DNA from 4 places in the Nonomuraea recticatena genome. Region 4 is predicted to be linked to each of the others. Evidence: riboswitches for the same ligand, from Rfam matches in the RefSeq annotation. Region 4 holds a riboswitch; each other region holds the start of a gene.
The links. Region 4 has a riboswitch for cyclic di-AMP ahead of ABFX50_RS19615 (C40 family peptidase). Riboswitches for the same ligand answer to the same signal wherever they lie in the genome.

Region 1 (5,317 bases), on a different contig from region 4:
GTCGACCTCCAGCTCACCGGCCACGACAGGAGCGGCCCCGAAGACGGACAGCAGCAGACCGCTCCGCCCCGAGCCGAGCAACCCGCCGATGCCGAGGATCTCCCCTGCTCCGACGTGGAGGTCGATGCTCGGCGAGCTCTCGAACCTGCGCAGTCCCGTGACCCGCAGCGCGGGCGTTCCCGCGTGCCGGTGGGTCTCCGGATAGAGGGAGCTGATCTCCCTGCCGACCATCGCGGTGATCAGCCGGTCCTCGTCGTAGTTGCTGATCGGCCCCGTCTCGGACAGGCTCCCGTCCCGCAGCACGGTCACCCAGTCGCCGATCTCGAACATCTCCTCGAGGCGGTGGGTCACGTAGAGCATCGCTATGCCGCGCTCACGCAGCCTCAGGATGTGCTCGAGGAGCCGCGCCGACTCCGCCTCGGTGAGCGCCGTGGTCGGCTCGTCGAACACGATCACCTTGACGGAGTCCGCGGTCAGCACCTTGGCGATCTCCACGAGCTGGCGCGTGGCCGCGGGGAGCCGCTCCACGATCGCGTCCGGGCTGAGGTCCGTCAGCCCTACCTCGTCGAGGGCCTGCCTGGCCCGGGTGCGCAGCCGGTTCCTTGCGATGATCCCGGTACGCGAGGGGAGGCGGCCCATGAACAGGTTCTCCGCGACCGACAGGTGGGGGAGCAGGCTGAGCTCCTGGTAGACGGCCTGCACGCCGGCCGCGCGCACCGACGCGGGGGTCGGCGCGGTGACGGGGTGCCCCTCGATCTCGTAGCTGCCGCTGTCCCTGCGCAGCGCGCCCGTCAGCACCCGGATCAGGGTCGACTTGCCCGCGCCGTTCTCCCCCGCCAGGCAGTTCACCTGACCGGGGACCAGGCTGAGCGAGACGTCGCTCAGCGCCTGGACAGGGCCGAAGGCCTTGGAGACGCCCTGCAGTTCCACCACGGCCTGGACCATCACTCCGCCTTCATCGTCGGCGGGTTGAGCAGCTGCTTCACGTCGGGCTCGCTCATGTTCTTCTTGTCCGCCACGACCGCCCCAGGGTCGATGTCACGCGGCGGGATGCGGTTGACCGTGGCCATCCCCGCGGCCAGGACCCCCTGGTAGCCGAAGAAGTACGGGTTCTGCACCACCAGCGCGTCGATGGTGCCCGCGGCGAGCGCGGCGTTCTCCTGCGGGTCGGAGTCGAACGCCACGACGGGGACGGTCTCGCTGGCGTTGTTGTCCTGGATCGCCCTGGCCGCGCCGACCCCTGAGGTGTTGTTGTCCGCGAACACCCCCGCCAGGTCGGGGTTGGCGGTCAGCGCGTCGTTGACCTGCGACGCCGCGGTGTTGATGTCGTTGTTGTTGAAGCGCTGCAGCGTCACCTTGACCTGCGGGCAGTTCAGCGCGAGGCCCTGCTTGAAGCCGGCGTCCCTGTCGACCAGTGACTGGATGCCGGCGACGGAAGACTCGATCATGACGCTCCCGCTCGTCTTGTTCTGCGCCTTGAGCAGCTCGCACATCCGCTTGCCTGCCTGCATCCCGGCCTTGAGGTTGTCGGTGCCGATGAACCCCTCAGAGGCGGTGGTCACGCGGCTGTCCACGGTGATGACCTTGAGACCCGCCTTGCGCGCCCTGTCGATCGCCGAGTTCAGGGCGCTGGAGGAGTTGGGCGCGATGACCAGCCCGTCGACGCCCCTGGAGATGGAGTTCTCCACCAGTTGGACCTGCTGGTCGATGTTGGTCTCGGACGTGGGGCCGAAGGTGCTCACCTTGATGCCGAAGTCGCCGCCTGCCTGCTTCGCTCCGGCGATCATGGTCTGCCAGAACGAGGAGTCACTCGCCTTGATGACCACGTCGATCTTCTTGCCGCTCGCCGCCCCGCCCGAGCCTCCGCCGGTCGCCTGGCTGGCCGAACTCGTCGCCCGGCCTCCCACCACCCCGAGCACCAGCGCCACCAGCGCGATGGCCAGGACGAGTGAGAGCGAGAAGACGATACGTGAGCGAGCCATGACGGCCTCCTGAACTGCCCTCCCTATGGGCGCCTCAAAGGGCTTTCACGCTCGGTCGCGAACCTTGACGACGAGCGCGGACAGCGGTCGGGGGCGCACCCATGGAGAACTCTTCATTCAACAAAAACTCACAACCATCGGTCGCTTCCAGCAAAGCCCTGGAAGTGTCCCGGTGGAAACATGTGAAAGGAAAAGAACTCATTACTCGCGGCGACCCTGTCATCGCCGGCTCCATGACCGACGAGCCCGTAGCGACGACTCGCTCCCTCGCGGATCGCCCCTCGGGCCGCAGCGGGCCCCGACCTCGGGCGAGAAACGCCACCTCCTTCGCGATCGTCCAGGCCGGCGTTCTGGAGATCCGGTGTTCCGATCTCCCCAACGGGCCCGGCTCCCTGCAGGCGATCGTGCAGCCGGTCTCATGGTGATCGCGCTGCGGACGACCGGAGCCGCTCTGAGCTGCGGCTGGTCGCTCTCGATGGCCGCGAGTCGGCCTGACGCGATCTCGCGGGGGGAGGGCTGGCGAGGGCAAAAACCAGGTGTGCTCGATGGCTGTTCAAACCAGCGCAAGGTAAATCTTTTGACCGGAATGGTGCGGTTTGTTCAAGTAATCGCTACCTTCTTGCCACATCGCAACGTCTGATCGGCGACTTGCCTTCACCCCCGAGGGCGGCCGGTCGGCCGCCGAATCCCATCGGTGACGGGCACGTCCCGTCATGGGAACCGGGGACCCACTTGGTGTGGAGCGATCCACGCCCGGGGTGAATCCACCATGCGTGGTGGTAGGGCGACTCCTGGCCCGAACCCGTCAGCTAACCCGGTAGGCGGTCAAGGAGAAAGGTCATTCCCCCAACCTCATGCCATCCATCGTGGACGGGCTGCTCGACGCTGCCCAAAGGGATCTCGGCTACCGGGAACAGAGCAACGGCTACACCAAGTTCGGCGAGTGGTACTACGCCAACGTGGACAAGAGCGACTCCTACTTCAAGACCGCGCCCTGGTGCGACATGTTCGTCACCTGGGCGGCCCACCAGGCCGGTGTCGAGGAGTACGTCGGAGAGTTCGCCTACACCGTCGACCACGCGAAATGGTTCAGACAGCAGGACGCGTGGAGCGAGGAGCCCGAACCGGGCGCCATCGTCTTCTTCGACTGGTCCGGCGGGGACAGCGTCGAAGGCATCGACCATGTCGGAATCGTCGAGAAGGTGGACGGAGCCAAGGTCTTCACGATCGAGGGCAACGCCGACCGTGTCTGGCTCAAGCGCAAGGAGCGCGACCCGAGCAAGATCGTCGGCTACGGCCTCCCCAGGAAGGTGCAGGAGAACCTCGGCACGCGTGTGGAGAGCGCCTCCGAGCAGGTGGAGAGCGCGGCCGTCGGCGGCGCTTCCGAGCCCCCGATGAAGGCCTCGGCGGTGCAGCACGTCTCCGTATCCGCCCGGCAGCCGTTCGCCGGTGTGACCTCCGAGCTGCCCCAGGTTCAGGACGCGACCGCTTCGGCCGCCGTGCTTGTCGCGCTGCTGTGCACCGCTCTGGCGGTCAAGCGCGTCAGGGACAGGCGACCGGCCCACGCGGTGGGCGGCGGTGGCCGAAGCCACCGGGCATCCGGGTGGAGCAGGGACCTGTTCGCGTAGAGGAGGCTCTCCGGCCGAGCCGTGCGGCTCGGCCGGAGAGAGCTCCCGGCCTGGCGGACGGGCGGGGGTGTCTCAGTTCGACAGCAGGGCATCAGTCGCCCTTCCGCTCGTTCGGGCAGCAGCCGTCGGCGCACCCGGCCGAATCCGGGGCCGAGAGGTCGGTGGCGAGCGGCTGCGGGGCGCAGCAGGCCTCCCCGCGCCAGGCTTCACGACCCTCCTTGACCGCCACGGCGGCGATCAGGAGGGCGGCGACGGGGTCGGCCCATGACCAGCCGAACAGGCTGTTGAGCGCAAGCCCGACCAGGAGCACCGCCGACAGGTAGGTGCACAGCAGCGTCTGCTTGGAGTCGGCCACGGCCGAGGCGGAGCCGAGCTCGCGACCGGCGCGCCGCTGGGCGGCCGACAGGAAGGGCATGACGACCAGGCTGAGCCCGGCCAGAATCAGGCCGGGCGTGGAGTGGTCGGCCTCGCCGGTGCCGAGCAGGGCGCGTACGGCGTCGAAGGTGACGTAGGCGGCCAGGGCGAAGAACGACAGCGCGATGACGCGCAGGGCCGTCCTCTCACGCTTTTCGTGGTCGGCGCCGGAGAACTGCCATGCCACCGCGGCGGCCGAGGCGACCTCCACGATCGAGTCGAGGCCGAAGCCGACCAGCGCGGCGGAGGAGGCGACGGTGCCCGCGGTGATGGCCACCGCGGCCTCGATCACGTTGTAGGTGATCGTTGCGGCGACCAGCAGGCGGATGCGGCGCCGTAGCGCCTCGCGCCGGTCGGCGGACGGCCCGAGGCCCGGCGTGTTCAGCGCGGTCACGACGGCCTCGGCTGCGCCGCCAGGCCGGGCATCGGGCACAGGGCGACCGCGTGGCCGGTGGCGGACAGGAGCTGCTCGGCCGAGGCGAGCAGGTCCATCAGCTCTGGCCGGGTCAGCGAGTAGAACGACTGCCGTCCTTCGGCGCGGAAGTCGACGAGGCCGCAGTCGCGAAGACAGGCCAGGTGTTTGGAGACGGTGGACTGCGCCAGCCCGAGCTCGCCGGTCAGATCCACCACCCGCGCCTCGCCCCGGGCCAGTCTGGCCACGATGCGCAGTCGGGTCTCATCGGCCAGGGAGTGGAACAGCGCCGCTGCGGGCGGCAGTCCTGCCGCGATGTCGGCGCTCACACACCGGCCGGCTTCATTGATCGCCATAGAGCGATGATAGCTCTTACGGACGATGACTTGGCAAGGGTGAGGCGGTCGCGACCGGCGATCGCACCGTCCGGCGACGCCTGGGCCGCGGGTCCATCACATGATCGCCAGCTGGCCGCCGTCGATGACCAGCTCGGTGCCGTGGACGAACGCCGCGTCGTCGGAGGCCAGGAAGGCGTACCCCGCCGCGACCTCCTCCGCGAACCCGGCGCGCCCGAGCGGGATGTGGTCACGCTCGTACGACGAGACGAAGTCGCCGTCGAGCCCGGCCGAGATCGCCGAGTTGAGCGGCGTCCTGATGTAGCCGGGGCACAGCGCGTTCACCCTGATGCCGTGCTTGCCCAGCTCGACGGCCATGGTCCTGGTGAGAAGCAGGACGCCGCCCTTGGAGGCGTTGTAGTGGGCGTAGTCCGCCTCGCCGCCGAGGCCGTTGGTCGAGGACATGTTGAGGATGACGCCGCCCTCGCCGCGCTCCACCAGGTGGCGCGCCACGGCCTGGGCGACGAGGAACATGCCGCGCAGGTT
Region 2 (5,317 bases), on a different contig from region 4:
TCTTCGAGGTCGAGGCGATCGTCCGCGAGTGCGCCCGCAGGGCCGCGCAGCTGACGGCGATCTGGCCCTCGGCCGAGTTGGACACCGCCCCGGTCTCGCCGGTCAGGCGGCTGCCTGGGCACCGGGTGGTGCTCAGCGACCTGCAGTGGGAGATCCTCATCCACGCCGACAGGGAGGCGACCCCCCTCGAACTGGCCAGACGGCTGGGCAGACCGGGCTACTCGACGCTGCTCGCGGTGCGCAGGCTGGCCGCCGCGGGACTGCTGCACCGTCCCGCCGCCACGGCGCTGCCCCTGCGCGGCGGCCGCCGGGACCACGAGCCGAGGCCGCCGCACGACCCCGACGCTCCCGCGCTGCCTCTCGGGCCGGCGGTGAACGGCGACCCGACCGACCTGAACCTGCTGATCCGGCTGAAGAAGGCGCTGGAGGAGCTGTCGTGAGGTTCCCCTCACTCAGAAGGAGACCACCGGTGGAGCTGCGAGAAGAGGTGCTGAGAGAGATGGTCCTCCTCAGGGAGCGCACCCCCGACATCAGCGGGAGCGTCGCCTGCACGGTCGACGGGCTGCCCGTCGCCTGCGATCTGAACGCGGACAACGCCGAGCAGACCGCGGCGCTCTCCGCCGCCCTGCTCGCGCTGAGCGCGCGCATGGCCGCCATGGCGGGCAAGGGCGCGCTGGAGGAGACGCTCATCTCCGGTACGGCCGGCTTCGCCGCCTTCTATGCGGCGGGCCCCACGATCGTCCTCACAGTCCTGGCCGAGCCCGGAACCAACCTGGGGCTGCTGCGGCTGGAGGGCCGCAAGACGGCGGCGAGCGTGGCCGCCATCGCATCACGCAAGCGGTGACTCACACCCCCGACGGAGGAAAGCATGGCGAGCATGGACGTCTCCCTCAAGGAGATGATGGCGATCGACGGCGCCCTCGGCGCCGTGGTGGTCGACTACGGCAGCGGCATGGCGCTGGGCGCGCTGGGCGGCTCCAAGGACCTGGACCTGCAGGTGGCGGCCGCGGGCAACACCGAGGTGGTCAAGGCCAAGCTGCGCACCATGGAGTCGCTTGGCCTCAAGGACACCATCGAGGACATCCTGATCTCCCTGACCGGGCAGTACCACATCATCAGGCCGATGACCGGCAGGGGCGGGAAGGGACTGTTCCTTTACCTCGCGCTGGACCGCGGGAGGGCCAACCTGGCGATGGCCCGTCACCAGATGCGCGCCATCGAGGAGAAGCTCGAGGTGTGACCCGCGCCTCCCCGTGCCCGCCCTCCGGCGGGCAGGGGGAGGGCTCACAGGCCCTGATTCGTCAGGGAATTTCATGATTTTCTTGGCTAGATCGCATTAATGATCAGAGCGCGCGTATTCCTCTGTTTTTCAGGGGTTTCGGGTGACGCCAACCCGGTTGAATCGTGACGATAAAGGGTAGATCTTCTGCCCGATTCATGGGTTTGCTTTTGCCTTTGGGGTGTTTTGCCCCTAGAGTCCATTGCGTTACCAGCTGGTGACCTTGCCCTTCATCAGGAAGGCAGGCCGGCTGGCGCCGAATCCCGCAGTGCGGGAACCGGGGACCCATCTCATTGGGGTGAATCCGGCCCACGGGCCGGTAGGGCATCTCCACGCCCGAACCCGTCAGCTAACCCGGTAGGCGAGATGGAGAGGACCGAACCCCCATGCACTACCGCCACGCCCCTGTAGCGATGATACCCGCCGCCTGCTGAGCGGCCCCTTTACTTCCCCCTTCCTTCCTCCGCGCTCCGCGTAGCGTCCGTTCGGCCTGTGCCCGGCTACGCCTTTCGCTGATCTCACTTTGAGCGCGGCATTCCCATTGCCTCAAACAAAGGACTTTCATGACCGCCCGCTTCGGCATGCGCGTTTCCGCTCTGCTCGTCACCACCGCCATCACCGTCGGCGCCGGCGCCGCCACCGCTTTCGCCGAGCCCACCGCCCCCGACATCAGCCAGGCCACCGAGCAGCGGACCCTCCTCAAGGGATCCACCACCGCCTCCTACTACTGGGACGACGCCTCCGGCCGCGCCGGTGACACCGGCCTGCCTGCCAGCGGCATCTCGATGCGCAAGGGCCTGGCCGCCAGCCCGAGCTGGCCCCTCATGACCGAGGGCTACGTCGTCTACAAGGGCAAGAAGGCCCCCTTCTTCGTCGGTGACCGCGGTCCCGGCGCCCCCTCGAACAACGGCATCATGCTCGACCTCGACGCCAAGACCTTCGCCGACCTGACCGGCGGCACCTTCAACTCCAGCACGCTGGGCGTGGACGGCAACGGCGGACAGGGCCACATCAAGGTCCAGTACGTCATCACCAAGTGGGGCAACGGCGTGGGCAAGAAGAACCACCCCGTCGCCTTCTCCACCGGCGCGTGGGGCCGCAAGGACACCAACCCGGCCAAGCCTCCGGTGGACGTCCTCGCCGTCGCGGCCAAGAAGAAGGCCGCCGAGGAGAAGAAGGCCGAGGCCGCGAAGGTGGCCGCGCTGAAGGAGAAGGCCGAGCAGGTCGAGGAGCCCAAGGAGGCCGGCAAGGCCGCGGCCATCGCGCCCGCCTCGCTGAACACCGACGCCACCGCTGCGACCACCGCCGCCGAGACCACGTCCGACACCTCCCGCACCGGCACCGCGCTCGCCCTCGTCGGCGGCCTCGCGGTCGTGGGCGGAGTCGGCTACCTGGGCCGCGGCCGGATCCGCAGGGCCGTCCGCCGCTAGGACGGCCTTGCCGTCATGCGGAACAGAATGTCATTCTGTTCCGCATGACGCTCATGGCGAAGAGCAACGGCATCGAGATCGCCTACGACAGCTTCGGCACCCCCGGTGACCGACCGCTCCTGCTGATCATGGGGCTGGGCTCGCAGCTCGTTCACTGGGACGAGGAGTTCTGCGAGCTCCTCGCCGCGAGGGGCCACCACGTCGTCCGTTACGACAACCGCGACGTGGGGCTCTCCACCCATCTCACCGAGGCGGGAGTGCCCGAGCTCGTCCCCAGTGCGGCCGCGCCCTACCTGCTGAGTGACATGGCAGACGACGCGGCCGGTCTCATGGACGCGCTCGGCTGGCCTGCCGCCCACGTGCTGGGCGTCTCCATGGGCGGCATGATCGCCCAGGCGCTCGCCATCGGCCATCCCGACCGGGTGCTCTCGCTCACCTCGATCATGTCCACGCCCGGGCCCGACGTGGGACCGCCCACCCCCGAGGCGATGGCCGCGCTGTTCTCACCGCCCGCTCCCGACAGGCAGACCGCCGTCGAGCGGGCGCTCGAGGTCTGGGCGGTGATCGGCTCACCCGGCTACGAGATGGACCGCGAGCGCATCGCGAAGGTCGCGGGCCTGGCCTACGACCGCGCCTACGACCCCGCGGGGACCGCCCGCCAGCTCGCCGCGATCCTCGCCTCCGGTGACCGTACCGAGGGGCTGGGCGGGCTCACGATGCCCGCACTGGTGATCCACGGCGAGGCCGACCCGCTGGTGCAGATCGCGGGCGGCAGGGCCACCGCGGCCGCCATCCCCGGCGCCACGCTGCTCACCTACCCCGGCATGGGCCACGACCTGCCCCGCCCGCTGTGGGAGGAGATCATGGACGCGGTCACAGCTGTTCAAGGCCGGCCTTCAGCCGCAACAGCAGGCTGAGCTCGGCGGGCTCGTGGCGCACGTCGGTGCCTGGCGGCTTGGCCGAGCGCCTCGGCAGGGCGGGCGCGCGCCTCGGCTTGACCAGAAGGTCGGCCGCCGCCAGCTCCCTCACCGCCAGCAGGACGGTGAAGGCCGTCCTGTCGAGCCTTCTGGCCAGTTCGAGCGGGGTGGCGGCGCCGTCGGCGTGCACGAGCACCTCCCACTGGCGGTCGGTCAGCGAGACCCGCTCGCCCGGCAGCCGTGGGACGGGGACCACGGGCGCGGCGTCGAGCTCGTCCGAAGGCCAGACCTGGTCGAGCTCCGCTGTCCTGCGCCCGCACTCCTCGATCAGTTCGCCGACCTCGAAGTGCCAGTGGGGGCCCAGCCAGTGGCGCTCGCTCGGGCGGAACTTCGGCCGCGCGTGGTCGAGCCCGAACAGCAGCAGGGCCGAGTCGAGCACGGTCCTGCGCAGGGCTTCGGCCAGCTCCTCGCGGGTCAGCAGGCCCTCGCTGAACAGCGGCTCGCCGCCCTCGCGCCTGGCCACGGCGCGCTCCATGTCGGCGGTGCTCACCCTGCCGCCACTGGTCAGGAGCTCCTCGACGCCCGGCGTCTCGGCGCTCTCCATGTAGGTCACCTTGCCTTCGAGCAGGTAGACCACCCCGGATCTGCCCACGCGCAGGGCACCCGACGAGCAGACCCCCGCCAGCCCGGTGAGGAGGCTCTCCAGCGGACGCACCGAGCCAGGCTATGAAGGCTTCGGCCGCGCCGGAAGAGGGGGGTAGAGGATATGTTCCTCTCGGGAGGGGAAAAGGCTCACCGTATAGAAAAGATCACTGTGCGTGATCGATGGCCTCGCGGCTCCCCACGATGCGCCCGACGTTCTGCTCGGCCCAGCGCGTGACGGCGGCGACAGGCTCGTGCAGCGAGCGTCCGAGCTCGCTGAGGGTGTACTCCACCCTGGGTGGCACCTCGGCGAAGACCTTCCTGGTCAGCAATCCGTCGTACTCCATGGCGCGCAGCGTCTGGGTCAGCACCTTCGGGGTGACGCCGCCGACGCGCCTGCGCAGCTCGGTGAAGCGCATCGGTCCTTCGGCCAGGCTCAGCAGCACCAGCACCGACCATTTGTCGCCGATGCGGTCGAGAACCAACCTTGTCGGGCAGTTCGGGTCGAAAGCATCGCCAGTATCCATAAGGTACCTATAGCACGGTGAAGTAATCGGTATCAAACGGATACCATCGAGGTCATGAAGATCCTACTTTTCGGCGCCACCGGCATGATCGGTCAGCGCATCGCGGCGGAGCTGGGCAATCGCGGTCACCAGGTCACAGGAATGAGCAGGTCGGGCCCGGTCAAGGGTGACGTGGCGCAGGCGGGCGAGCTCGCCAGGGGCTACGACGTGGTGGTCTCCGCCATCGCCCCGCCGCGCGACGGCTCCGAGCCCGAGGCGCCCTTCCTGGCCGCGAACAGGGCCCTCATCGACGGCGTCCGCGCGGCGGGCGTGAGGCGGCTGCTCACGGTGGGCGGCGCGGGCGGCCTCGAGGTCGCGCCGGGCGTCAGCCTCGTCGACACGCCCGGCTTCCCCGAGATCTACAAAAAGGAGTCCCTCGCGGCGCGGGCCGTCTACGAGCAGCTCTACCGGAAGGTCGAGGACCTCGACTGGACCTACGTCGCCCCCGCCGCGGAGATCGCCCCCGGCGACCGGACGGGCGTC
Region 3 (5,317 bases), on a different contig from region 4:
ATCGGCGTCGGGCACCTGCGGGCGACGGTGACCGCCATCGACACCGGGCGCGGCACCGTGACGGCCGGCGGCGAGGTGATCGCCTACGACCGGCTGGTGCTGGCGGCGGGCAGCGCCCTCGTGCGCCCCGACCTTCCTGGCGCGCAGCACCTGTTCGACGTCGACACTCTCGAGGGCGCGCGCAGGCTCGCCGGCCACCTCCGCGGACGGGACGGTTTCACCGCGGTGGTGGTCGGCGCGGGCTTCACCGGACTGGAGGTCGCCACCGAGCTGGCGGGACGCGGCCGGGTCGTGCTGGTGGACAGAAGTGACGTGGTCGGCGTCGAGCTGGGCCCCGGACCGCGCCCCACGATCGAGGCGGCGCTCGACAAGCTGGCCGTCGAGCGGCGGCTGGGGACCAGCGTGACCTCCGTGGGCCCCGACCACGCCATCCTGTCGGACGGCTCGCGGGTGGAGGCCGACGCCGTCGTCTGGACGGCGGGCATCCAGGCCAGCCCGCTGACCGCGCAGCTCCCCTCCGAGCGCGACCGGCTCGGCAGGCTGCTGGTGGACCGGCATCTGCGCGCCGGCCGCGCCGAGTTCGCCGCGGGCGACACCGCGGCCGCCCGCTACGACGACGGCCACTTCGTGATGCCGAGCTGCCAGCACGCGATCCCGCTCGGCATGGTCGCGGGCCACAACGCGGCGGCCGACGTGCTCGGCCTCGAGCTCAGGGAGTTCGAGGCAGGCCCCTACGTGACCTGCCTCGACCTGGGCGAGGCAGGCGCGGTCTTCACCAGGGGCTGGGAGCGCGCGGTGATGGCCTCAGGCGTGGACGGCAAGGAGGTCAAGCGGTGGATCATGGAGGTGATCCACCCGCCCGTCGACGACGCCGCGACCATCCTGGCGGCCTCCGACCACCCCTCCTTCGAGATCCCGTTCTACGAGAGCCGCTGACCGGCGCGGCGGGTCCAGGCAGAACCCCGGCGGCTTGGATCTGTCGCCGTGGGAAGCGCCCTCATCGCCGAGGCGCCGCCGACCAGGGGGTCGGCGGCGTGGTGGGGAAGGCGAGTCAGCGGGGCGGATCAGGAGATCTTGTGGATCCAGTGGTGGGTGTCGGGGCGGGTGCCGTACTGGATGCCGAGCAGCTCCTCGCGGATCTTGAGGGTCACCGGGCCCGGGGTGCCGTCGCCGATGGTCCAGGCGCGGTCGGCGCCCTTCACCGACCCCACGGGCGTCACGACCGCGGCCGTGCCGCAGGCGAAGACCTCGGTGAGCGTGCCCGACTCGCACCCCGCCTGCCACTCCTCGATCGAGATGCGCCCCCCCTCGGCCTCCAGACCCAGGTCGGCGGCCATGGAGAGGATGGAGTCGCGGGTGATGCCCGGCAGCAGGGTGCCGGTCAGGGCGGGGGTGACCAGCTTGTTGCCGAAGACGAAGAACAGGTTCATCCCGCCCATCTCCTCGACGTAGCGGTGCTCGTGGGAGTCGAGCCACACCACCTGGTCACAACCCTGGGCGACGGCCTCGCGCTGGGCGACGAAGGCCGCGGCGTAGTTGCCTCCGCACTTGGCGGCGCCGGTGCCGCCGGGCGCCGCACGGGTGTAGTCGGTGGACAGCCACACCGACACCGGCTTGACGCCTCCGGCGAAGTAGGAGGCGGCGGGCGAGGCGATGACCATGTACTTGTAGGTCTTGGACGGGTAGTTGACGCCCAGCCCGACCTGCGTCGCGATGATGAAGGGCCGCAGGTAGAGGCTGTGTCCCTCGCTCGTGGGCACCCAGTCGCGGTCGGTCTGGGTGAGGAGTTCGAGGGACTCGACGAAGGTGTCCTCGGGCAGTTCGGGCATGGCCATGCGCAGGCAGGAGGCGTTGAAGCGGGCCGCGTTCGCGTACGGCCTGAAGGTCACGATCGAACCGTTGGCCTGGCGGTACGCCTTCAGGCCCTCGAACAGCTCCTGGGCGTAGTGGAAGACGGAGGTCGCGGGGTCGAGGACCAACGGCCCGTACGGCTGGAGCCGCGCGTCGTGCCAGCCCTCGCCCTCGGTGTAGTCGATCGAGATCATGTGGTCGGTGAAGACCTGCCCGAACCCCGGACTCGCCAGTACCTGCTCACGCTCTGCCGCAGTGCGAGCGTGGTCGGAGAGCTGCACATCGAAGCTGAGCTTCTGAGCGGTGGTCATGACGGAAATCCTTCTCTTTTCGCGAGATTTGCCCTGAGTCCATTTTGCGCTGGACCGGGTAACGGGAACCTACAGCAAACGCCTGGCGGTTCTCGCTGGCCGCCAGGCGTCAATGAAGCACCGGCGGCTGCGAGGCCGCCGGGCTGGGGGTGCACACGGCGGTCAGGCGCCGCCGGATACTCGTGCGGTGATGTCGTCACCGATCTCGTGCGTGGTGCGGCCGGCCCATCCGGCCAGGCGCTCCACGATGTCGTCGGCGACGGCCTGCTCGACGCGGGCCGCCTCCTCGGTCAGGCCGAGGTGGTCGAGCATCATGGCGACCGACAGGATGGTGGCCGTCGGGTCGGCCTTGCCCTGGCCCGCGATGTCGGGGGCGCTGCCGTGGACCGGCTCGAACATGCTGGGCGCGGTGCGGTCGGGGTTGATGTTGCCGCTGGCGGCCAGGCCGATGCCACCGGCGATGGCGGCGCCGATGTCGGTGATGATGTCGCCGAAGAGGTTGTCGGTGACGATCACGTCGAAGCGCTCGGGCTGGTTGACGAAGAACATCGAGGCCGCGTCGATGTGCTGGTAGTCGGTGGTGACCTCGGGGAACTCGGGCGCGATCCTGTTGACCGTGCGCTGCCACAGGTCGCCCGCGTAGGTGAGCACGTTGGTCTTGTGGACCAGCGTGAGCTTCTTGCGCGGCCGCTCGGCGGCCCTGGCGAAGGCGTAGCGGACCACGCGCTCGACGCCGAAGGCGGTGTTGAGCGACTCCTGGGTGGCGATCTCGTGGGGAGTGCCGCGGCGCAGGACGCCACCGGCTCCCGCGTAGAGGCTCTCGGTGCCCTCGCGGACGACGACCATGTCGATGTCGCCAGGGAGGGTGTCGGCCAGCGGGGTCTCCACGCCGGGGAAGAGCTTGACCGGGCGCAGGTTGACGTAGTGGTCGAGCTCGAAACGCAGGCGGAGCAGGAGTTCACGCTCGAGGATGCCCGGCGGCACGCTGGGGTCGCCGATGGCGCCGAGCAGGATGGCGTCGTAGCCGCGCAGCTCCTGCAGGACCTCGTCGCTCAGGGTCTCCCCGGTGGCGTGGTAGCGGGTGGCGCCCAGATCGTAGTGCGTGGACTCGATCTTGACGCCGACCGCCTCGAGGACCTTGAGCCCTTCGGTGACGACCTCGGTGCCGATCCCGTCGCCGGGGATGACGGCCAGACGAATGTTGCGCGACTCCATGGGCGGTACCTTACCGGCTCGTCTCGATGGACGAACACTCATCTCACTTGTCGGACGTCCAGTTTTGTCCTGTTTGCGGTGCTTTGACCCTTTCGTTAGAGTCCGTGCTGCCTAATCCGTTGCGGAGTGCACGGAGCCGGGGACCCATTTCCCCCTGGGGCGAATCGGTGTCCCCACACCGTAGGGCGGCTTCCACGCCCGAGCCCGTCAGCTAACCCGGTCGGCCACGTGGAAGGACAGTCCCCTGTCTCGCATCACCACGACCGCGGTCCTCTGCGGTCTTCTCGCCGCAGGAGCCCTCGTGACGGCATCCCCCGCCGTCGCGGACACCACCGGCTCCGACACCCCCTCGAGCTCCGCCACCGGCAAGGGCTCGGCGAGCAGCATCACCGGCGCCGACGTCAAGAAGGCGCGAATCAGCGAACAATCCACCCCCGCCTGGCGGGTCGCCCTCAAGTTCGCGCTGGCCAAGCGCGGCACGCCGTACGTCTGGGGCGGCACGGGCTCCGGCGGCTACGACTGCTCGGGCCTGATGCTCAAGGCCTACGAGAAGGCGGGCATCGAACTGCCCAGGGTGGCCGCCGACCAGTACCGGGCCTTCTCGAGGAAGATCTCGTGGGACAACCTCAAGCCCGGCGACCTGGTCTTCTTCAGCGGCCTCGGCCATGTGGGCATGATCTCCAGGCCGGGACACATGGTGCACGCACCCCGCTCGGGTGACGTGGTGAAGGAGGAGAAGCTCAGCGCCTGGCGACGGCAGGCGTTCGTCGGCGCGGTGCGTCCAGACCCCAAGGGTGTGGCGCTCGCGATGAAGCAGGCCAAGGCCAAGCAGGAACCCGCCCCCGCGATGCTGACCGCCACCCTGTAGGCGGCGGCACGCCCGTACGAGGCCGTCCCCTCGCGCTCCCGCCACCACGGCAGGCGCGGGGGGACGACTGCGCTTTCGCGGAGAGTGTCAGCGGTGGGGTCGCCCCGGTGGAGCAGGGGGACCTCCACCGGAACGGCCCGGCTCAGCGAGGGGAGGGGGAACCGCCGTTGTCCCTGCGGTCCAGCGCGGTCTGGACGGCCTCCGCCGCCTCTTCCTCATGCTCTTCCGCACGGTTCCATGGGTACATGTCGTACACGTGACTCATCTCATTTCGCGGACGCGTATGAATCGGACGTCGGACTCCGGTCGCGAATCCGACCGGGCCTGAGCTCGTGCGGTCCGGGTCACGGACCGGACGAAGGGGACTTAAGGCCGACACAACGCCGCTCACCGCGACGGGTCGTCGACCTGCCCTAACAGGCCCCGTCGCGGCAGGTAATAAGTACGAGTACCCAGCGCATTACTTCAAAAGTACCTGGCACGGTCCAGACTGTCTCGTAGGACGTCCGAATATCTCACGATATGAGACATCGGTGACAGTCGCCCCCGAACGCGCGAACGCCCTCCCGCGGTGCGCGGGAGGGCGTTCCATGCGAGACGGGGTCAGTCGGTCAGGTCGACCGAGCGGCCGCTGTCCGCGCCGATCTCTGCCACGATCTGGTCGACCACGTCGGCGGGGATCGCCGAGTCGACGGTCAGGGCGATGAGCGCCTTGCCGCCCTTGACGTCGCGCGCCACCTGCATCGAGGCGATGTTGATGCCGTGCTCGCCCAGCAGCCTGCCGACGACGCCGACGATGCCGGGACGGTCGGTGTAGGTGAGGAAGGCCAGGTGGTCGGTCGGCTCGATCTCCATCTCGTAGCCGTTGACCTCGACGATCTTGGTGACCTGACGCGGGCCCGAGAGCGTTCCCGACACCGAGACGGTACGGCCGTCGGCCAGCACGCCGCGGACGCTGACGACGTTCCTCCAGTCGGGGCTCTCCGAGCTGGTGATCAGCTCGACCGTCAGGCCGCGCTCCTTGGCCAGGAGGGGGGCGTTGACATAGGTGACCGCGTCCTCGATGACGTCG
Region 4 (5,317 bases):
CTCCGAAGCCGCGCACCAGCTCCTCGTCCTGCCGCCCGGCGGCGGCGACGACGCGCAGGCCCCTGGCCGCGGCGAGCTCCACCGCGTACCCTCCGACCGCACCCGCCGCCCCGGTGACCAGCACGGTGTCGCCCTGGCGGAGGTGCGCCCTGTCGAGGGACTGCCAGGCCGTCAGCGCGTTGAGCGGCAGCGTGGCGGCCTCGGCCGCCGAGACGCCACGTGGCGCGAGCGCCGCCGCCCGGGCGTCGACCACCACGTACTCCGCCTGTGCCTTGGTAGGAGCCTCCAGCCTGCTCGCCAGCGCGATGACCTCCTGCCCAAGGGCGAAGGCGGCGCCCTCGCCCACCTGGTCGATCACCCCTGCCGCGTCGAAGCCGAGCCCGTAGGCGTCGAGCTTCCTGGCGACGCCGTAGTCGGCGAGCGCTCCCGCCGCCACCGCCAGGTCGAAAGGGTTCACCCCTGCGGCGGCGACCTTGATCCGTATCTGGCCGCGGCCCGCCTGGGGGAGTGGGACCTCGATGAGCCGAGGCGAGCCGGAGCCGCCGATGAGTGCACGCATGGTCGTCATGTCATCGAATCTAGGGAGAGTTACTCTCTTCGGGTAAGAAGGCACCTGGAAGTGCGTAACCAACCGGAGGGAGCCCACATGACGACCGTCACGGCGGCCGCGCGCAGGGCCGAGGCCAAGCGGGCCTATGACGCCTACGTCGCGGCCTGCCCTTCGAGGAAGCTGCTCGACACGCTCAGCGACAAGTGGGTGAGCCTGGTGCTCAACGCGCTGGCCGACGGGTCGAAGCGCTACAGCGACCTGGCGAGGACGATCGCCGGCGTGAGCCAGAAGATGCTCACCCAGACCCTTCGCGGCCTCGAGCGCGATGGCCTGGTCACCAGGACGGTGACGGCGGCGGTGCCGGTGAGGGTCGACTATCGGCTCACGTCGCTCGGAGAGAGCCTGCTTCCGCTCATGGCCGCCATCAAACAGTGGGCGGAGAGTCACATCGAGGACGTGGAGGCGGCTCGCCTCCGTTATGACGCCGATTCTGAGAATTCGCCGTGAAATTCATGAGACGGGCGCATTGCAGTAAGGGTCCTGTGGACGGTTCTCGGCACTCCAGTCGAGGAATGTTCGTCGTATAGAAACGATCAAGTCAATGGCGGTCGTCAAGTATGGAACGAAACGACCTTGACGACCTTTCCAGTATGCGTTTACCTTCTGCGAGACGAGCAGCCTGCTTGAGCCGAAGACGTCTCCGAGTTTGTGCTGTTGGGGGGAGGGCTCCCGATGGATGTGCTCACTGAAGGCGTCGAGCTGAGCCAGGACGACCTGGATCTCCTCGCGCAGTTGGCCAAGGGTGTCACGGTCGACCGCGTGGGGCGGGCCCTGGAGATCAGCGGCCGGACGGTGCGCCGCCGCCTGCGCGGCATCTGCGACAGGATCGGCGTGGCCACGGCGATCGAGGCGGTGGCCTGGGCCGCGCGCCGACGACTGATCTAGGCGCGTCAGTCGGCGATGCGCACGGCCCCGGCGAACGGGCGGTTGCCGATGGCGGCGATGCGGACGACGTCGCCGGTGCGGGGCGCGTGGACCATCATCCCACCGCCGATGTAGATGCCCACGTGGTGCAGGTCGTTGTAGAAGAAGACCAGGTCACCGGGGCGCATCTGCTCGCGCGTGATGTGGGTGCCCGCCGTCCACTGGTCACCCGTGTAGTGCGGCAGGCTGATGCCGACGCGCTGGTAGGCGGCCATCACCAGGCCCGAGCAGTCGTAGGAGTTGGGGCCTTCCGCGCCCCACACGTACGGCTTGAGCTGCTGCGTGAGAGCCCAACGAGCGGCCTCGGCCGCCTTGCCGCTGCCGATGATCGGCAGGTTGACCTTGGTCGCCCTGGTGCCAGGCCGACCGGCCTCGCCGATCGCCCGCTTGAACAGGTTGCTCTCGACCTTGGTCACCAGCGTGGTGATCTTGCTGCGCTTGTCGCCGAGGTCGTCGACGAGCTTCTGCACCTCGGCCAGTCGCGTCTTGGCCGTCGCCTTGGCCCGCTCGGCGGCGGCGATGGAGTCGGCCAGCTCCTTGACCTCCTGGCCCTGCTGCTGCCCGAGGGCGTAGAAGGTGGCGGCTCCGTCAAGGAAGGAGTCAGGGTCGGTGGAGGTGGCGAAGGCCAGGCCGTCGGCGAAGCCGCCGCTCATGTAGGTGCTCTCGGCCAGGAGCGTGGCGCGCGCCCGCTTGGCGGCCAGGTCGGCCTCGCTGGTGGCAAGGATCTTCTTGGCCACCTCAGCGGACTTCTTGACGCTCTTGAGCTTCTCGCGCTGGCCGTTGTACTGCTCGGTCAGCGTCTCGATGTCGTTGTGGAGCTTCTCGACCTGCTGGGAGAGCTCCTTCAGCGTCGGCTTGGGGTCGGCGGCGGCCGAGCCGAGCGGGACGGTGAGAGCCAGGACGGCCATCGCCGCGCCCACGATGGCGAACCGTTTGCGCAGGGCGCCGGGTTCGTGGGGGCGGGCGTGCTTGCCCGCGCTCTTTCCCTCGTGGGTACGCGTGCGCTTCACCAACCGGCTCCTCTCGTTGCCGCCTACCGGGTTAGCTGACGGGTTCGGGCCGGAGCAGCCCTACCGAGCGCGTGCTCGGACTCACCCCATTGGCGGTGCTGGCCGCCGGCGGGTCCCCGGCTCCCCGAGTTGCGGGGATTAGGCGCGTCTCCACGCGTGTGTCGCGTGGGGGACATCGTCGCTGGACACTAGTGCAAGCCAGGTTCCTGCTCAACCAGAACTGCCAATCCCGTAGAGGTTGTGCAACCGAAGCGTCACGGCGTGATCACGTGAAAGCCCGATCTACCAGGGCATTGCAAGAGCTTTGCCCATCTTTATGCGGATTTGTCGGACTGTTACTCTAGCGCTGCAGACGGTGTACGGCTTGCTACAGCGCGTCATGTGACGGTAGTTAAGGATGGGCCGAAACGGGCTGGGTACGCTGGAGGGCCATGGAGCAGGTCGCCGAGCGCACCCCGAAGGACACCGAGATCGTCGTGAGGCGCGCCCGCACGCCCGACGTCAGAGCCATCAGGCGCCTGGTCGACACGTACGCGGGGGCGGGCCCCAGGTTGCTGGAGAAGGCCACCGTCACGCTGTACGAGGACGTCCAGGAGTTCTGGGTCGCCGACCGCGGCGGCGAGGTCGTGGGCTGCGGCGCGCTCCACGTGCTGTGGGAGGACCTGGCGGAAATCCGAACGGTCGCCGTCGACCCCGAATACAGGGGTGCGGGAATCGGTCACCGTATTGTTACCGCACTGGTCGCGACGGCCCGTGACCTGGGTCTGCGCAGGGTCTTCTGCCTGACTTTCGAGGTCGACTTCTTCGCGCGCCATGGCTTCGTCCCGATCGAGGGCGCACCTGTATCACCCGAGGTCTATGCCGAGTTGCTGGCTTCCTACGACGAAGGGATCGCGGAGTTTCTCGATCTTGAACATGTGAAGCCCAACACCCTTGGCAACACCCGCATGTTGCTCCATCTGCCCACGGTTGACTCAGAGGATGACCAAGGGGAAAGGTGATTGTTGATACTCATGTCGATACGTTGGGCAACAGCAAGCATGTGTCCTGACATGTGCCACATGCGCCATCGAAGCGAGGTGACACGGTGAGCACCGGACAGCCGCCGTATCCACAGGACCAGCCTGAAGACAATTCCGCTGGGACTCATGGATACGGTCAGCAGAACGCGGGACGCCAGGGCGACCCCGATCCAGACGCGACGATCGTGGGCTATCGCCAAGACGGCGGCGGCTACGGTCACCAGGGCCAGCAGCAGCCCGACTACGGCCAGCAGGGCTACGGTCAGCAGCCTTACGGCCAGCAACAGCAGCAGGGCTACGGCCAGCAGGGGTACGGCCAGCAGGCCGCCTCCTCCGGTCAGCAGCCAGGCTACGGACAGCCTTCCTACGGCCAGCAGGGCCAGAGCCAGCAGCCCGAGTACGGGCAGCCGGGCTACGGCCAGCAGCAGCCGTCCTACGGGCAGCAGGGCTATGGTCAGCAGGCCGCCTCGGGTCAGCAGCCCGAGTACGGCCAGCCCGGCTACGGCCAGCAGCCCGGTTATGGTCAGCCGAGCCAGCCCGGCTACGGCCAGCAGCAGCCTCCCTCGGGTCAGCAGCCCGGCTACGGGCAGCAGCAGCCGGGCTACGGCCAGCAGCAGCCTTCCTCGGGTCAGCAGCCCGGTTACGGCCAGCAGCAACCGTCCTATGGTCAGCAGCCCGACTACGGCCAGCAGCCCGGTTACGGTCAGCAGCCCCAGCAGGGCTATGGCCAGCAGGGCCAGTCGCAGCCCGGCTACGGGCAGCAGTCGCCCTACGGCCAGCCGCAGGCGTACGGCCAGCAGGGCTACGGTCAGCAGCAGCAGCCGGCCTACGGGCAGCAGCCCGGCTACGGCCAGCCGTACGGCGCGCCCGCGGGGGTGCAGCCTCCCGGCGCTCCCGCTCCGCTCGCCGAGTGGTGGCAGCGGCTGGTCGCCCGCATCATCGACGGTCTGATCATCGGTCTCGCCGGCGTGGTCATCGGGATCGTCCTGGGACTGATCCTGGGCGCGATCCTGATCACCCAGGCCAGCTACGACCTCAACACGGGGACGATCACGCAGCCCTCCGGCTACTGGATCCTCAACGTGATCACCGTGGTGATCGTCACCCTGCTCTACGTCGCCTACGAGTTCTTCCTCACGAAGTCCAAGGGGCAGACCGTCGGCAAGATGGTCATGGGCATCAAGATCACCGAAGTGGGCGCGCCGCTGACCGCGGGCGGGCTCAGGAGCGACGCCGCGCTGAAGCGCGCGGGCGTCACCTGGGGTGGCAACATCCTGGGCGTGCTTCCGTTCAGTCTCGGCGGAGCGCTCGGCGGCCTGCTGATCATCCTGAACGGTGTCTCGCAGTTCTGGGACAAGCCGCTTCAGCAGACCTTCGCCGACAAGGTGGCCAAGACCGTCGTCGTGAAGATCAAGTAAGCGGAATCCTAAAGAATCAGGGGCCGGCTCGACGCCGGCCCCTGTTTTCGCGCGTGGGACCTGTAATCGTGGTCGCCCGCCGTACACAATGGGCGTTATGGTCGCGTCCGGAGCGCCCGCCGTACCCGCCGATTGGTGGGAACGGCTCGCGGCGCGAAGTATTGAGGCGCTGGTCATCGGCGTCTTCTATTACATTCTGTTCATCGCGGCCTGGGGTTTGTTGCGGACTGTAGGGCTTCTCGACAGCTTCGAGGGGCGGCTACCCGGGTTGTTCGCCTGGCTCGTGGTCGGCTCGGGTTATGCGGCCTATGACTGCCTCGCGCATTACCGGCA

Region 1: it holds a riboswitch for cyclic di-AMP, as region 4 does, so the genes downstream of both, ABFX50_RS07845 (CHAP domain-containing protein) here and ABFX50_RS19615 (C40 family peptidase) in region 4, are expected to answer to the same signal.
Region 2: it holds a riboswitch for cyclic di-AMP, as region 4 does, so the genes downstream of both, ABFX50_RS37690 (hypothetical protein) here and ABFX50_RS19615 (C40 family peptidase) in region 4, are expected to answer to the same signal.
Region 3: it holds a riboswitch for cyclic di-AMP, as region 4 does, so the genes downstream of both, ABFX50_RS17950 (C40 family peptidase) here and ABFX50_RS19615 (C40 family peptidase) in region 4, are expected to answer to the same signal.

The regions. Positions count from the first base shown of each region.
Region 1 covers NZ_BAAATE010000003.1:318,743-324,059, forward strand. Annotated here, with positions in the region: gene ABFX50_RS07835 (sugar ABC transporter ATP-binding protein) at 1-945, opposite strand, end outside; gene ABFX50_RS07840 (ABC transporter substrate-binding protein) at 945-1,982, opposite strand; cyclic di-AMP (ydaO/yuaA leader) riboswitch at 2,652-2,821, shown strand; gene ABFX50_RS07845 (CHAP domain-containing protein) at 2,837-3,610, shown strand; gene ABFX50_RS07850 (cation efflux transmembrane domain-containing protein) at 3,702-4,418, opposite strand; gene ABFX50_RS07855 (ArsR/SmtB family transcription factor) at 4,415-4,792, opposite strand; gene ABFX50_RS07860 (SDR family NAD(P)-dependent oxidoreductase) at 4,889-5,317, opposite strand, start outside.
Region 2 covers NZ_BAAATE010000028.1:89,917-95,233, forward strand. Annotated here, with positions in the region: gene ABFX50_RS37675 (hypothetical protein) at 1-440, shown strand, start outside; gene ABFX50_RS37680 (roadblock/LC7 domain-containing protein) at 470-844, shown strand; gene ABFX50_RS37685 (hypothetical protein) at 869-1,240, shown strand; cyclic di-AMP (ydaO/yuaA leader) riboswitch at 1,524-1,658, shown strand; gene ABFX50_RS37690 (hypothetical protein) at 1,843-2,709, shown strand; gene ABFX50_RS37695 (alpha/beta fold hydrolase) at 2,754-3,626, shown strand; gene ABFX50_RS37700 (DUF4388 domain-containing protein) at 3,583-4,341, opposite strand; gene ABFX50_RS37705 (winged helix-turn-helix transcriptional regulator) at 4,436-4,795, opposite strand; gene ABFX50_RS37710 (NAD(P)-dependent oxidoreductase) at 4,850-5,317, shown strand, end outside.
Region 3 covers NZ_BAAATE010000008.1:102,209-107,525, forward strand. Annotated here, with positions in the region: gene ABFX50_RS17935 (NAD(P)/FAD-dependent oxidoreductase) at 1-936, shown strand, start outside; gene ABFX50_RS17940 (branched-chain amino acid aminotransferase) at 1,065-2,162, opposite strand; gene ABFX50_RS17945 (3-isopropylmalate dehydrogenase) at 2,325-3,377, opposite strand; cyclic di-AMP (ydaO/yuaA leader) riboswitch at 3,476-3,618, shown strand; gene ABFX50_RS17950 (C40 family peptidase) at 3,679-4,245, shown strand; gene serA (phosphoglycerate dehydrogenase) at 4,849-5,317, opposite strand, start outside.
Region 4 covers NZ_BAAATE010000009.1:112,603-117,919, forward strand. Annotated here, with positions in the region: gene ABFX50_RS19600 (NADP-dependent oxidoreductase) at 1-568, opposite strand, end outside; gene ABFX50_RS19605 (winged helix-turn-helix transcriptional regulator) at 647-1,057, shown strand; gene ABFX50_RS19610 (LuxR C-terminal-related transcriptional regulator) at 1,283-1,495, shown strand; gene ABFX50_RS19615 (C40 family peptidase) at 1,501-2,544, opposite strand; cyclic di-AMP (ydaO/yuaA leader) riboswitch at 2,550-2,699, opposite strand; gene ABFX50_RS19620 (amino-acid N-acetyltransferase) at 2,976-3,545, shown strand; gene ABFX50_RS19625 (RDD family protein) at 3,752-4,984, shown strand; gene ABFX50_RS19630 (RDD family protein) at 5,082-5,317, shown strand, end outside.